One region of the Finegoldia sp. P1-F-LS genome, then DNA from elsewhere that is predicted to be linked to it. Evidence: predicted binding sites of a transcription regulator. Region 1 holds the regulator's gene; the other holds the start of a gene.
The links. The regulator HrcA, encoded in region 1, represses chaperone genes, less so after heat shock. The targets are predictions, from matches to a motif close to ATTAGCACTCNATANTATNGAGTGCTAAT.
Positions count from the first base shown of each region.

Region 2: the regulator HrcA is predicted to act here: its motif matches at 6,532-6,560, upstream of ACU68Y_RS08845 (co-chaperone GroES).

Region 1 is NZ_JBRFJH010000001.1:266,592-275,028, forward strand. Features, by position in the region: gene dnaK (molecular chaperone DnaK) at 1-717, opposite strand, end outside; gene ACU68Y_RS01570 (nucleotide exchange factor GrpE) at 759-1,319, opposite strand; gene hrcA (heat-inducible transcriptional repressor HrcA) at 1,309-2,355, opposite strand; gene hemW (radical SAM family heme chaperone HemW) at 2,437-3,540, opposite strand; gene lepA (translation elongation factor 4) at 3,588-5,399, opposite strand; gene lepB (signal peptidase I) at 5,409-5,933, opposite strand; gene rpsT (30S ribosomal protein S20) at 6,056-6,319, shown strand; gene holA (DNA polymerase III subunit delta) at 6,373-7,371, opposite strand; gene ACU68Y_RS01605 (DNA internalization-related competence protein ComEC/Rec2) at 7,337-8,437, opposite strand, start outside.
Region 2 is NZ_JBRFJH010000016.1:13,827-22,263, forward strand. Features, by position in the region: gene nadE (NAD(+) synthase) at 1-515, shown strand, start outside; gene ACU68Y_RS08815 (YebC/PmpR family DNA-binding transcriptional regulator) at 528-1,253, shown strand; gene lgt (prolipoprotein diacylglyceryl transferase) at 1,256-2,002, shown strand; gene ACU68Y_RS08825 (SOS response-associated peptidase) at 2,033-2,626, shown strand; gene ACU68Y_RS08830 (glycine--tRNA ligase) at 2,855-4,252, shown strand; gene ACU68Y_RS08835 (Glu/Leu/Phe/Val family dehydrogenase) at 4,257-5,522, shown strand; gene ACU68Y_RS08840 (DNA-3-methyladenine glycosylase family protein) at 5,522-6,406, shown strand; gene ACU68Y_RS08845 (co-chaperone GroES) at 6,584-6,868, shown strand; gene groL (chaperonin GroEL) at 6,882-8,437, shown strand, end outside.

The sequences.
Region 1 (8,437 bases):
TTCTGCAGCATCTTTAAGTCTTTGTTTTGAAGTAGGATCTTTTCTTAAATCTACACCGTTTTGTTTCATGAATTCATCTGCTAGATAGTTTAATAATTTTTCATCAAAGTCATCTCCACCTAGTCTGTTGTTACCACGTGTAGCTAATACTTCAAATACTCCATCTCCAACTTCAAGAATTGAAACATCAAATGTACCACCACCTAAGTCATAAACCATAACTTTGTGTTGATCAGTTTCTTTATCAATACCATAAGCCAACGCAGCTGCTGTAGGTTCGTTGATAATTCTTTTTACGTTTAATCCAGCAATCTTACCAGCGTTTTTAGTTGCTTGTCTTTGAGAGTCTGTAAAGTATGCAGGAACTGTAATTACAGCTTCTGTAACTTCTTCTCCTAAATAGCTTTCAGTATCAGCTTTTAATTTTTGTAAAATCATCGCCGAAATTTCTTCTGGTGTATAATCTTTTCCATCAATATTTACTTTGTATTCAGTACCCATTTCTCTTTTAATTGAAGTGATTGTTCTATCTGGGTTTGTAATTGCTTGTCTTTTTGCTGTTTCTCCGACTAATCTTTCACCATCCTTAGTGAACGCTACAATTGATGGAGTAGTTCTATTACCTTCGGAGTTAGGAACTATAACTGATTCTCCACCTTCCATAACTGCTACTGCTGAATTTGTTGTACCTAAATCAATACCTATTACTTTACTCATTATAAAATCCCCCTTTAGATTTTTATCTATATTAAAAATTCTTATTTACTAACCTTGACCATTGCAGGTCTAATGCATTTGTTATTCAAAATATATCCTTTTTGGAATACTTCTAGTATCTTATCTGATCCTTTATCACTTTCTTCAGTAATAACTGCATGATGATAATTTGGATCAAATTTGTCTGAACAATCTACTTCTTCTAAGCCAAATTCCTTTAATGATAGAAGCAAGTTATCTCTAATTAACTCTATTCCACTAGAAAACTCATCTTTTTCTTCCTTACTATTAATAGCTCTGTCTAAATCATCTATTATAGGTAGAATTTTCAAAATTAAAGACTCATTAGCCAATTCAATAGACTGCTGTTTTTCTCTATTTGTTCTATTTTTATAATTTATAAAATCTGCTTGTAATCTTTTTAAAGAATCTTTTAAATCCTCTATTTCAGTATTTACTACCTCATCTTTATCAAGATTAATTTCTTCTTCTATAGAATCATTGTCGTTTTTATTAGTATTTTTTATTCCTAAGTCGTGTTCTTCGTTTGTTGTATTATTTGAAGAATGACTTGTTTTCATATTTTCTTCATTATCTTTCATAATAATCCCCCCTAATAATTAATCCGTTAATTCTTCTCGATAATTTAAACATAGCTTCTATTGATAGTTCATAATTCATTCTCATGGGAGCTACGATAGCTATAACACCGATATTGTTTTTATTGAAGAAATAAGAACTTTTAATAATTGTATTTTCAACAAGAGTTTGTTCATTATTCTCATTCCCAATTTTAATGTCTAAAAAATTATCTGAAGAATTTAGAATACTTACAATTTTATCTTTGTCTTCAAGGTACTCTATTATGCTTTGAACTTTGCTTAAGTCATTGTATTCACTATATTTGAAAATATTTGATAAACCTTCAACAGAAACATACATAGAAGATAACTTATCTTTTTCATTTTCAATAATTTCGGTAATCGCTCCTTTAAAAAGATCATTATACTTATATTTTGAAGAAAATTCGTCTAAATTATCATAAACTTCATTTAGGTTTTTCCCTAAGAAAAGTTTTTTTAATAGAAAATTTATCTTAATCAATTCGTTTTGTTCAATGATTTGCTCTGATGAAATTACAGTATGATTTAAATCACCAGAATCATATAAAGTTAATAATACATAATTATATTCACTGATTGGAAGCAACTCTATGTGAGATAGACGCATCTTATCTGATTTTTTTAACATAGAAATCACCGGATACTGGGTTATCTCAGATATGAATTGTGAAGAAGATTTAATTAATTTTTCTGGTTCAACAATTCTTTCATATGGCTTCCTTATAGACATTAATGAAGAACTAGATTCGTCACTTTTATACAGTTTATCCAGGATATAATCTACATACAATCTGAAAGCTTTTTGCGATGGGATTCTTCCCGATGAAATATGGGATTGTACTAAATATCCTAAATCACCTAAATCGCTCATTTCGTTTCTAATTGTTGCTGGACTAAATCCTATATTATAATTTTTCGATAAAACACGTGATCCAATTGGTTGAGCTGTCTTTATATAATTATCTATAGTAGCTAGTAAGATATTAAATTTTCTTTGCGTTAAATGCTCATTCAAAATCTCACCTCTTTTTTGTTAGCAACCTATTACCTTGAGTGATAATAAAATTATACATCACGATTACTACTATGTCAAGTGTTAAACTAAAATATCTATAAAAAAAGTATTAGATACGAAAAATCCCTGATCTGTAAAGCTTAAATGATTATTTTCTAATGTTAATAATCTTTCTTTAATCCACTTATCTATCATGTTTTTGTTATTCTTATATAAATCTATGTCAAACTTTCGATTGTATTCTGTTAAATCTAATCCTTCTTTTAACCTCATATTAGTTATTATAAATTCAAATTCTCTCTTTTCTAAATCAATATTCTCTGAAAAATTTATTGGCTTTTGTTCATTTATTATTTTTCTCTTATAGTTAGGATAGAAAAACTCATTGGTATATCTTTTCTGGTTAATATATCCAGATGAAGATAATCCAAACCCATAATAATTTTCATCTTTCCAGTAAATTTTATTATGTTTGGATTCAAAATCGTCTTTTGCAAAATTTGAAATTTCATAGTGATTATAATCTTCTAATCCTTTACAAATTTTTACATACATTTCATATTCGATATCGTTATTTCTATTGATATCTTCATAATCTTTATAAAATTTAGTTCCTGGTTCTAGAATCATGTTATACCAGGATACGTGATTTGGAGCAAGTTTTCTTATATAATTAAGATCATTGTCCAAAGATTCTAAAGTTTGATTTGGAAATCCGAATATTAAATCAATTGAAATATTATCAATATATTGTTTAATTATCTCAAAAGATTTTAAAACATCTGTTACTTTATGTCCTCTTCCTAAAAATCTGTTATATTCATCATTGAATGATTGAACACCCAAAGATATTCTATCTACACCAATACTTTTATATGATTCTATTTTTTCTTTTGTGACAAATTCAGGATTACATTCAATAGTAAATTCCTTTATTTGTAAATCAAAACTCTTATTTAATAGATTGTATATTTCTTTAATATATTTTGAATCTACAAGATTGGGAGTTCCTCCACCTATATAAATGGTATCTATCTTCTCATTTGGATTTTTGTAAATAGTTATTTCTTTCTGTAGTAATCTAAAGTATTCATCAACTCTATTATATTGTTTTGTCATGGTTGAAAAATCACAGTAATTACATTTATAGTCGCAAAAAGGTATGTGAATATAAATTCCTTTCATAATTCCTCCTACAAAAATAAGCCAAACTTTCGCTTGGCTTAATAATTTTAATTTCCTTCATCGTATTTTAATACTGATAAGAAAGCTTCTTGAGGAACATCTACACTACCTACAGACCTCATTCTCTTCTTACCTTCTTTTTGTTTTTCTAAAAGTTTACGTTTTCTAGTTATATCTCCGCCGTAACATTTAGCAAGTACATCTTTTCTGTATGCTTTAATAGTTTCTCTTGCTATTATCTTGTTTCCTATAGCTGCTTGTACAGGAATTACAAATTGATGTCTAGGTATTTCATCTTTCAGTTTTGTTACTATTTTTCTAGCTCTTTCATAAGCCAAGTCTTCATGTACAATAATTGTTAAAGCGTCGACTTTTTCTGAATTAATCATTATTTCAAGTTTTATTAAATTTGATTTTTCATATCCAATTAATTCATAATCTAATGATGCGTAGCCTCTAGTTTTTGATTTTAATGCGTCATAGAAATCATAAATCACTTCATTTAGTGGTAATTTATACTTTATAGTTACTCTCTTTTCGTCAAGATATGTCATATCTATGAAAGTACCTCTTTTGCCTTGACAAAGTTCCATGATTACTCCTACATAATCAGTAGGTGTCATAATTTCTGCATGAACAACAGGTTCTTCAACATAATCTATTTCAGTCTCTTTTGGGAAATTCGTAGGATTTTGGATCTCTATTTCAGTGCCATCTTTTTTATGAACTTTATAGATTACGCTTGGCGCAGTAGCAATGATATCTAGGTCGAATTCTCTATCTAGTCTTTCTTGAATGATTTCCATGTGTAATAGTCCTAAAAATCCACATCTCAATCCAAAACCTAATGCTATTGACGTTTCGTTTTCAAATGTTAAAGCCGCATCATTAACTTGTAACTTTTCTAGAGCATCTCTTACAGAATTAAAATCTTCTCCTTCAGCTGGATAAATACCACAATAAACCATTGGCGTCACTTGCTTATATCCTTCCAAAGGTTTATCAACAGGATTGTTTTTATCAGTAATAGTGTCGCCCACTCTTGCATCCTTTACATTCTTAATGCTGCAAACAACATATCCAACATCTCCAGCACTGATTTCATCAGTGCTTATCATTCCAGAAGAAGTATATCCACATTCAGTAACTTCAAATGTCTTGTTTGTAGACATCATTAATATTTCTGATCCAGGTTTTATGCATCCATCAAAAACTCTTACATAAACAACAACACCTTTGTAAAAATCATAATAAGAGTCAAATATTAATGCTTTTAAAGGTTTATTTTCATCGCCGATTGGAGCTGGAACATTTTTTACAATATCTTCTAATACATCTACAATATTTATTCCTTCTTTAGCGGATACTGCAGGAACATTTTCAGCATCTAATCCAATAATATCTTCTATCTCTTTCTTTGCAAAATTAATGTCAGCACTCGGTAAATCAATCTTATTAATCACTGGTAAAATTTCTAAATCTTGATCAATGGCTAAGTATACATTTCCAAGTGTTTGTGCTTCTACACCTTGAGTTGCATCAACAATTAATACAGCTCCCTCACATGCTTTTAATGATCTGCTAACTTCATAAGTAAAGTCTACGTGACCAGGAGTATCTATCAAATTAAGTATATATACGTTATTATCTTTTGCTTTGTAAAACAATTTTATGGCTTTTAATTTGATTGTTATTCCTCTCTCACGCTCTAAATCCATGGAATCTAAAACCTGTTCACTCATTTCTCTATGAGTAAGCATACCAGTTTCTTCAATTAATCTATCAGCTAAGGTTGACTTTCCATGATCTATATGTGCAATTATTGAAAAATTTCTTACGTATTTTTTATCATATTTCATTTAAATCTCCTAAATCGAACCAATTTTATCAACAGGATATAGTCTAAAGAAAACAACACCAAGTATGTAATCTTTTTTTATAGGTCCAATATACCTGCTATCATTGTAACTACCAAGCTCTCTATCATCATTTATGACAAAATATTCGTCATCATCTAAAACCCATTTATTATTATTCAACTTCTTCGATTGTTGTAATAAAATATATGGTTCATATATTTTTTTCCCATTTATAAATATATCATCATTTATAATTTCAACGGAATCTTTTGGTTTAGCAATAACTCTTGCGATACAAATTTTTGAATTTTTTTCATCATAATACTCAACTATATCAGTATTTTTTATGTATCCAGTTACCTTATTCAATTTATTAATTAGTAAAAAATCTCCTGAATTCAGTGTTGGACTCATGTTAGATGTTTTTAAAAGTTGCGTTTCTAATATATAAGTTTTGATTACAAATACAACAATAAATGCTATAAATATTGTAAAAAGTATATTTGATAACTTGCTATTCATAAATTTCTTCATATTATCACCATTCTTTACCAACCTATTATAACATAATTTGCGAATAATGTTCTAGATTACTTGAAATAATTAAATCTATAGTGTATAATAATAACACTGTTCAAAAATAAAGGAGGGATATTATGGCAAATATTAAATCAGCAATTAAAAGAATTGATGTAACTAAACTTGAAACAGCTAGAAATAAATCTAAAAAATCAGCTATCAAAACTTTTATTAAGAAATTTGAAGCAGCGATTGAAAAAAACGATAAAGAAGATGCTACTAAATTATTTAACTTAGCAACTAAAAAGATTGATCAAGCCGCAAGCAAAAACACAATTTCTAAAAACAGTGCAGCTAAAAAAATTAGCAGAATGGCTAAAGAATTGAACAAATTAGCATAATAATAATGTAAAGGATCCATTACATTATTTAAAGGTTGAATTAAATTCAACCTTTATTTTTTTGCTAAAATATCGCATATACTATTTTCAATATAATACTTTGAGTTTAAAGTATTAGATTTTAAAGTTATTTCTATTTCGTACATTTTATGAATAGCAAATCTTAATTGATCATATCTCCAAATTTTAACAAAATTTTGAATTTTGTTTAGCTCATATGATGAAATTTTTAACTTTTTTGTAATTTCATTTGGAGATACTTTTAAACGCAACAATTCTTTTAAATATAATAAATTTCTAAACAGTCTAATAATCATATGAAGTGTTTTAAAACTATCTGATGTATCATTTATCAGTAAATCTAAATAGTATATTGTCTCAGATAAATTTTTCTGTGCTATTGAATCCGTTAAATCAAATATATTTTTATCATACTGATTTATTAAAGAATTCAAATCTTGTTCTGTTATTTCTTCTTTTTCTAAGTTTTTAAATTTATCAAGTTCATTATTAACATCAATTAATGTCTTTTCAGAATTTTTAATAAGATATAGAGAATACTCAATGAAAATATTAACAATATTATTATTAAGCTTCTTACCTTTTAGATAATTAATTATATATGCTTTGAATTGATTTCTGTTTAACTTATTGAATTCAATATCAGCACCATAATGTGCTATTTCTTTCAATAATTTCGACTTAAATACATTGCCGTATGATGTTATGATTATCAAAGTATATTCTGGAATATTTTTAATATAAAGCATCAGCTTGTCAATGTTATCTTTATTTTTAGAAATTCCTGTTTTGCTTAAGTCTACATCATCTATTAAAATAAGCCTTTTATCACTGAACATAGGAATAGTCTCGGATGAGCTATATATTTTTTCAAAATCTGATAAGTCGTATTCATCAAAACTTTGAGCATTGTAGTGTTCTTTAATTAATGATAGATATTTTTCTATATAAAATTTTTCTTCTCCGTGTATCAGTACTAAATTGGATAGTAAATTATTATCTAATTTTTGTTTCGCCAATGAAAAATCCATTTTTCACTCCTCTATTTTTAAAGTAAAGCAATATAACAACTGTTGTAATAATCGAATTCTGTTCTTCTACTAGAAAATAAATAATCGAATATTTATCTCTATTGGCTCTAATAGAATTAAAAAATTTGCTAGAAACAACCTCGATATTTCCATCTAAATCAGTTCTTTTTATAGGGATTTTAAGTTTATTTAATCTATCTAATGTTTGATGATGTGGGTGTCCATATTCATTCCTTAATCCTACAGAAATAACAGCCAGTTTCGGTCTAACTATTTTTAAAAAATGAGAATCTGAACTACTTTTACTTCCGTGATGAGAAACTTTTAATATATCAGATTTAATATCATCTTTTAAAATATTTCTTTCATACTCACCAGAAATATCACCCGTAATAAGTAATGAAATATTATTAATATATAATTTGTAAACAATAGATTTGTCGTTTTCTTCGTTACTAATCGGTTTATCTATAATCTTAATATCAACATTACCAATTCTTATATTTTGTTTGTTTCGTAAGCTTACATAAACATTGCCCTGATTGTATTTCTTTTTTAATATTTTGTCTCCATTAATTCTGGATAAAACTATTGGATTATATGATTTGTTAATATTTATTAGATTTTTACTATGATCCTCATCAAAATGTGTTAAAAACACATACTCAAGGTTATTTAAACCTATTTTATGAAGATATTCCATAAGATTCTCTCCAGACTTATCTTCTGACTTATAAGATCCTCCCGTATCTATCATAAAGCTTTTAATATATTGTCTAACAAGTAAACAATCACCTTGTCCAATATCAACAAAATTTATCTTTGTAATCGGATTTATAATATTTAAAATTAAAGGTAATATTAAACTAAGGAATAACATATTTGTTAGAGTCTTTTTATTAAAATTATTTAAAGTTTTGATATAGTGCCTATTATATGTTGTAAATAATATTATATAATATAAAATTATCATTAAAATAGAAAAACTCATGAAATTAGTACTATGTATACCTAAAAAATCAATTGTAGCAAAAATATAGCTTATAGTTTTTAAACACAATTTTAT
Region 2 (8,437 bases), on a different contig from region 1:
TAGCAAAAGCAATTGGTTTGAGATTTACAAAAGTTGATCTTAATGAAAGTTACGATGCTTTGATTGGAACTTTTGAAAAAAATTCTGTGGAAATGGCTGCATCAAATATTAAGCCAAGACTTAGAATGATAACTTTGTACTATTACGCACAAAATAACGAATATATGGTGTTATCTGGATCAAATCGTTCGGAGTTTATGACTGGATATTTTACAAAATACGGAGATAGTGGAGCTGATCTTATGCCACTATTGAATTTGTACAAGACAGATATTTTCGAAATGGCAAAAGTTTTGGGCATTCCAGATGTCATTATCAACAAAAAACCTAGTGCTGGTTTGTGGGAAGGTCAAACAGATGAAGATGAGTTTGGATTTACCTACGAAGAGTTGGATGATTATTTGATGAATAATTCAAACACGAAATCCAAAGATTTGATTGATAAAAAGATTAAACAAAGCGAACATAAAAGAAAATTTGCGAAATCATTTGAATTCGATAGAAGAAATTATTAAGGATGTGATTTTATGTCAGGACATAATAAATGGAGTAAAATAAAAAATAAAAAAGGCAGTGAAGACGCTAGAAGAGGCAAAATATTCACTAAGATGGCGAGAGCAATAACTGTTGCTGTTAGAGAAGGTGGAGCAGATCCAGAATACAACCCTAGTTTAAAATCTGTTATAGAAAAAGCTCGTGCAGAAAATATGCCTAACGATAACATAGACAGAGCAATCAAAAAAGCGAGTGGCGACGGAGATTCTGCAAACTATGAAAACATAGTCTACGAAGGATATGGTCCAGAAGGAGTTGCGGTTATAGTTGAATGCTTGACAGATAATAGAAACAGAACCGCTTCAGATGTTAGACATTATTTCGATAAATTCGGCGGAAATCTTGGACAAAACGGATCTGTATCATTTATGTTCCAAAGAAAAGGTCTGTTATTAATCGATGCAGATTCTTTGGATGAAGAAGAAGTAATGATGGACAGTTTAGATGCTGGTGCAGAAGATTTTGAAGCTGATGATGGAATTTTTGTAATTAACACAGCAATGGAAGATTTCGCACAAGTAAGAGATACTTTATTAGAAAAAGGATATAAATTCGTAAAATCTGATTTGGTTTATGAACCATCAAATTACGTTAAGATTAACGACGAATCAAATGTCGATAAGATGGAAAAGCTAATAGATAATCTTGAAGATAGTGATGATGTTCAACAAGTAAGTCATAATTGGGATAACGAATAAAAATGGACAGAGTAGCTTTTTCGATTTTTGGAATAGATATAATGTGGTATGGAATATTGATTACTTTAGGGGTGATTTTGGGCTATGTTGTAGCTGTAAAGTTAGCCAAGATGGAAAATATTTCAGAAAATACCATATTGGACATTTTAGTTTGGGCACTTCCTCTTGCAATTGTAGGAGCGAGGGCTTATTATGTAATATTTGAATGGGACTATTATTCCAAGAATTTAGGAGAAATCATAGACATTCGCGGTGGTGGATTAGCGATTTATGGGGGAATAATTGCCGCAGTTATTACTTGTTACGTTATTTGTAAAAAGAAAAATCTTAAATTTTTGAAGTTGCTGGATATTTTTATGCCTGCGATTGCTTTGGGACAAGCAATTGGTAGATGGGGTAATTTTATTAACAAAGAAGCCTATGGTACTCCAACTAATCTTCCTTGGGCAATTACAATAGATGGTGTAAAAGTTCATCCTACATTCTTATATGAATCACTAGGAGATTTTCTAATATTTTTACTATTGGTGTATGTATTTAAGAATAGGAAGAAATTCAATGGTCAAATTACTAGTATGTACATGATTTTGTACGGAATATTGAGATTTTTCGTAGAAGGACTCAGAACAGACAGCTTGTACATTGGTGCATTAAGGGTGAGCCAATTAGTAAGTATCGCGATTATAATTGCAGGAGTAATCTTACAAATCAAATACAAAAAGCAAATTATTAAGTCAGATGAAAAATAAATCATCTGGCTTTTTAAACATTTTAAAGAGGTGATATATTTGTGTTCTAGATTTGAACTAAATATAAATGAACTTGATTTATTAAAAAGATACAATAAAAAACAAATCACAAAATTCAAACCAAAAGAAGAAGTCTTTCCGGGTCAACAAATTTTAACTTTGTGCGACGATTTTGATTACATGAGGTGGGGAATTGATGTTGATTTTATGAAAAAATCTATAATAAATTCGAGGATAGAAAAGATTTATACTTCAAAGTTTTTTAAGGAAGATTTTGAATACAGAAGATGTTTGATTCCTGCGACAGCTTTTTTTGAGTGGAATCAAAAAAATAAAGATAAATATAGACTAACCGTTGAAAATCAAAAAATATTTTCTATTGCAGGCATTTTCAGAGAATATAAAAGTCAAGAAACGAGCATTAGACATGTTAGTATGCTTACGACAGAAGCAAAAGGTTCAATGTCTGAAATCCACACTCGAATGCCAATTATATTGCCGCAATCTTTTGAACAAATATATTTGACCGGAAAAAATCATGAAGAAATTCACGAGTTTTTATTTAAAAATTACATTGATTTAGAATTGGAAAATTTATCAGACAGTCAATTAACATTTTTGTAATTTTATGATATAATTTATATGAATATTGAAAAGCGAAGAAGGATAAATAATATAACATATACAGAGAGTTAATGTGTGGTGAAAATTAACAAGTTATAACGGCAATCTGGAGCTAATAATTCTAAGAGTGATGTTTATCATAATTAGGGTGGAACCGCGGAAATTACATTTCGTCCCTGAAGTTTTACTTCGGGGATTTTTTATTATTCAAAAAAATGGAGGGTTTTTATGAAAAACGAAGAGAAAACTATGGAAAAAATAGTGAGCCTGTGTAAATCAAGAGGGATAATATTTCCTGGCAGTGAAATCTATGGAGGATTATCAAATACTTGGGACTATGGTTCTTTAGGAGTTGAAATAAAAAATAATATTAAAAGAGCTTGGTGGAAAAAATTTATACAACAAAGTCCTTATAATGTTGGTTTGGATGCAGCTATACTTATGAATCCTCAAACTTGGGTAGTTTCAGGTCATGTTGGTGGATTTTCCGACCCATTAATTGATTGTAAAGAATGTAAATCTAGATTTAGAGCAGATAAATTAATTGAAGATTATTACATGAACGAAAAAAATGAAGAAATTATTGGATTAGATGGAAAATCTGAGCAAGAATTGTTAGATATTATAGAAAAAGAAGACATTAAATGTCCTGAATGTGGTAAACACAATTTCACAGACATTAGAAAATTCAACTTGATGTTCAAAACTTTCCAAGGAGTTACTGAAGATAATAAATCAGAAATATATTTGAGACCAGAAACTGCACAAGGTATTTTTGTGAATTTTAAAAACGTTCAAAGAACATCTAGAAAAAAGGTTCCTTTTGGAATTGGCCAAATAGGTAAATCATTTAGAAACGAAATTACTCCAGGTAACTTTATTTTTAGAACAAGAGAATTTGAACAAATGGAATTAGAATTCTTCTGTAAACCTGGAACTGATTTAGAATGGTTTGATTACTGGAGAAACTTCTGTAAAGAATTTTTATTGAATTTAGGAATTAGAGAAGAAAATCTAAGATTAAGAGACCACTCTCAAGAAGAGTTATCATTCTATTCAAAAGCTACAACAGATTTTGAATATCTGTTCCCATTTGGATGGGGAGAATTGTGGGGAATTGCTGATAGAACAGATTACGATTTGTCTAAACACAGTGAAGGCTCTGGAGAAAAGTTGGAATATATGGATCCTACTACAAACGAAAAATATATTCCATATTGCATAGAACCATCTGTTGGTGTAGACAGAATGTTCTTATCTTTCTTGTGCGATGCATATGATGAAGAACAGTTAGAAGATAACACAACAAGAACTGTTTTGAAAATTCATCCTGCTTTAGCAGCTTATAAAGTTGCAGTACTTCCATTAACTAAAAAGCTAAATGATAAAGCAATGGAAATTTATAATGAATTAGCTAAGAATTTCATGACTCATTTTGATGATGCTGGTTCAATTGGTAAGAGATACAGAAGAGAAGATGAAGCCGGAACACCATACTGTGTAACTATAGATTTTGATACATTAGAAGATAATACAGTTACTATCAGAGATAGAGACACTATGGAGCAAAAGAGAATGACAGTTGAAGAAATTATTGAATTTGTAAATAAAGAAATGGAGTTTTAATTATATGACAGAAACATTGAATCCATTGGAAAATGCAAGATATCAAATAAAAAAGGCTTGTGAGATTTTAAAGTTAGACGATAGCGTTTATGAATTATTGAAAGATCCTTACAGAGTAATTGAAATTAATATTCCAGTAAAAATGGATGATGGATCAATGAAAGTATTCAAAGGTTATAGATCACAACACAATAATGCTATGGGTCCTACTAAAGGTGGATTGAGATTTAGAGAAGATGTTAATTTGGATGAAGTCAAAGCTTTGTCTATATGGATGACATTTAAATGTCAAGTAACAAATTTACCTTATGGTGGAGGAAAAGGTGGAATAATTGTTGATCCATCAAAGCTTTCTGAAGGCGAATTAGAAAGATTATCCAGAGGATTTGTAGATGGAATGTACAAATATTTAGGAGAAGATTTTGATATCCCAGCTCCCGATGTTAATACAAACGGAAAAATCATGAGTTGGATGGCTGATGAATACAACAAATTAACTGGTACTAATCAAATTGGAACTTTTACTGGAAAACCAATTGAATTTGGTGGATCATTGGGTAGAACCGAAGCTACAGGATTTTCGGTTGCTTTAAGTGCAAAAAAAGCTGTTTTAAATTTGGATAAAAAACTAGAAGAAACGACCGTTGCATTACAAGGATTAGGCAATGTTGGTATCTATACTTTAAAATATGTGCTTGAACATGGTATGAAAGTCAAATACATCATGGAATACAATAAGCAAAGAGGAGTATTTGCAATTCACAAGGAAGACGGATTCAACTTTGAAGAATGCTATGAAATCTCTCAAACACAAGATAAAGATTTTGCTAGCATTGAAGGATGCGAAGTAATTTCAAATGAGGAATTTTTCGCAGCTGATGTTGATGTTTTGATTCCTGCTGCTTTGGAAAATGCAATTACAACTGAAAATGTTAATTCAATTAAAGCGAAAATCATTGTAGAAGGTGCAAATGGACCTATAACAAAGGATGCAGATGAAATCTTAAACGAAAAAAATGTAGTTATTGTTCCTGATATTTTAGCAAATTCTGGTGGAGTAACAGTATCTTATTTCGAATGGGTACAAAACAAAGCTGGATATTACTGGTCAGAAGAAGAAGTAAGAGACAAGGAATACCGATTGATTGACAAATCATTTGATGAAATTTGGGCTTTATCTAAAAAACTTAATATAACATTGAGACAAGCTGCTTATGTAAATTCAATCAAAAAGATTAACAATACTATGAAAATACGCGGATGGTATTAATGCAAGCAAAAATAGAATTTGATGATGAATTAAAACTTACAAAAATCAAACAATCATCTTTTAACCCTACCCACATTTTTGAATGTGGGCAGGCTTTTAGATGGTACAAAGAAGACGATATGTCATATACAACAATTGATGGGGACATGTACTGCAATGTAAGTTTAGTAGGAGATTACGTATATATTAAAAACTGCACAGAAGAAGATTACTATAAAAAATGGGAAAATTATTTTGATTTAAAGACTAATTATACAAAGATAAAAGAAAAATTATCATTTAATGAAACTTTAAAAAACGCATTAGAATATGGTGATGGAATTAGAATTTTAAATCAGGATAAATTTTCAACTATAATTTCATTTATTATATCGGCAAACAATCAAATACCAAGAATTATGAAATCCGTAAATATCATTTGTGAAAATTACGGAAAATTTTTGGGAGATTTTAACGGTAGGAAATTATATTCTTTTCCTAAGCCTGAAGATTTAGCAAAAGTACCAGTAGAAGAAATGAGAGAAGTGTGCAGAGTAGGATTTAGAGATAAAAGAATTGTGGACGTGTCAAAAATGGTTGCAAATAACGAATTTGATATTTTGGAGATCGACAAATTATCAAATGAAGAATTGAGAAAAGAATTAATCAAGCTTCCTGGAGTTGGACCAAAAGTTGCTGATTGTATTATGCTTTTTTCATACAACAGACACAATACATTTCCTGTTGACGTATGGATCAAAAGAGTTATGGAGTATTTGTTCATTAAGGAAGAAACGAATAAGAATTTAATTGCAAAATATGCAGATGATTTGTTTGGAGAATATGCAGGATATGCACAACAATATTTATTCTACTATGGAAGAGAAAATACAATTGGAAAATAACCATTAAAATCAAATAATAAAAAAAGACATAAAAGGATAAAAACTGAAATAAATACAGATATCTTTGCTTAAACACTGATAAATATGCTTGATAAAAACAAAAGAGTGGTTTATTATATAAGAGTATTAACACTCATCAAGTTTGAGTGCTAACAAAAGTTTCTGAAGGAGGATATTATGAATTTAAAACCTATTGGCGATAGATTAGTATTAAAAAAGCAAGAAAAAGAAGAAGAAAAAACATTCTCTGGAATAGTTCTCCCTTCTTCAGCCAAAGAAGCTCCTGTTTATGCAGAAGTTTTAGCTATTGGTTCTGAAGTAGAAGAAGATGAAAAAATGAAAGGCAACATTAAAGTTGGAGATAAAGTTATATACTCAAAATATGCTGGAACAGAAATAAAACTAGAAGATACAGATTATATTCTAGTAAAATATGAAGATATTCTAGCAGTTGTAGAATAGGAGGATAAATTTTATGGCAAAACAAATTAAATTTTCAGATGATGCTCGTAAAAGCATGGTAGAAGGTATTAATAAATTATCAGATACAGTTAAAGTAACATTGGGACCAAAAGGCCGCAATGTAGTTTTAGATAAAGAATACGGCGCACCATTGATTACAAATGATGGTGTTTCAATTGCAAGAGAAATTGAACTTGAAGATGAATACGAAAACATGGGTGCACAATTAGTAAAAGAAGTTGCGACAAAAACAAATGACGTAGCAGGTGATGGTACAACTACTGCAACACTTTTAGCCCAAGCTATTATTAGAGAAGGATTGAAAAACTTAGCAGCTGGTGCTAATCCTATAGTTTTGCAAAAAGGTATAAGAAAAGCTGTTGAGAAGTCTGTAGAAGCTATCAAAGCTAGAAGTCACAGCGTTACTACAAAAGAGGAGATTGCTAATGTTGGTAGCGTATCAGCTGCAGATGAAACTATTGGAAAACTAATTGCAGAAGCTATGGAAAAAGTTGGAAACAATGGTGTAATTACTGTTGAGGAATCAAAATCTATGGGAACTACATTAAATGTTGTAGAAGGTATGGAATTCGATAGAGGATATGTTTCTCCTTACATGGTTTCTGATTCAGACAAAATGGTTGCAGCAATGGAAGATCCATTCATTTTAGTTACTGACAGAAAAATTACAAATATTCAAGATATATTGCCATTATTAGAACAAGTTGTTCAACAAGGTAAGCCATTATTTATAATCGCTGAAGATGTTGAAGGTGAAGCACTAGCAACATTAGTTTTAAATAAAATCAGAGGAACTTTCAATTGTGTAGCTGTAAAGGCACCAGGATTCGGAGATAGAAGAAAAGAAATGCTTGAAGATATTTGCATTTTAACTGGAGCACAATTAATTACAGAAGATTTGGGAATCGAATTAAAAGATGCATCATTTGATATGCTTGGAAGAGCAAGAAAAGTTAATGTATCAAAAGATAAAACAACAATTGTTGATGGTAACGGCGACCAATCAAAAATTGAAGAAAGAATTAACCAAATCCAAAACAGAATTCCTGAAACTGATTCTGAATACGATAGAGAAAAACTACAAGAAAGATTAGCAAAATTATCTGGTGGAGTTGCAGTAATTGAAGTCGGAGCAGCTACAGAAACAGAATTAAAAGAAAAAAAATTGAGAATAGAAGACGCTCTTGCAGCTACAAGAGCAGCAGTTGAAGAAGGAATTGTAGCTGGTGGTGGAACAATTCTATTAGATATTATTGAAGAAGTTGAAAAACTTGTCGATGACGTTGAGGGTGATGAAAAAACAGGCGTTAAAATAATTTTAAAAGCATTAGAAGAACCTGTAAAACAAATCGCAATTAATGCTGGAATCGACGGCTCAGTAATAGTAGAAAATGTAAAAAACAAAGATAAGGGTATCGGATTTGATGCATACAAAGGCGAATATGTAGATATGTTAAAAGCAGGAATTGTAGATCCAACAAAAGTAACATTATCTGCATTACAAAATGCAGCATCGGTTGCAAGTCTATTATTAACAACAGAAGCAGC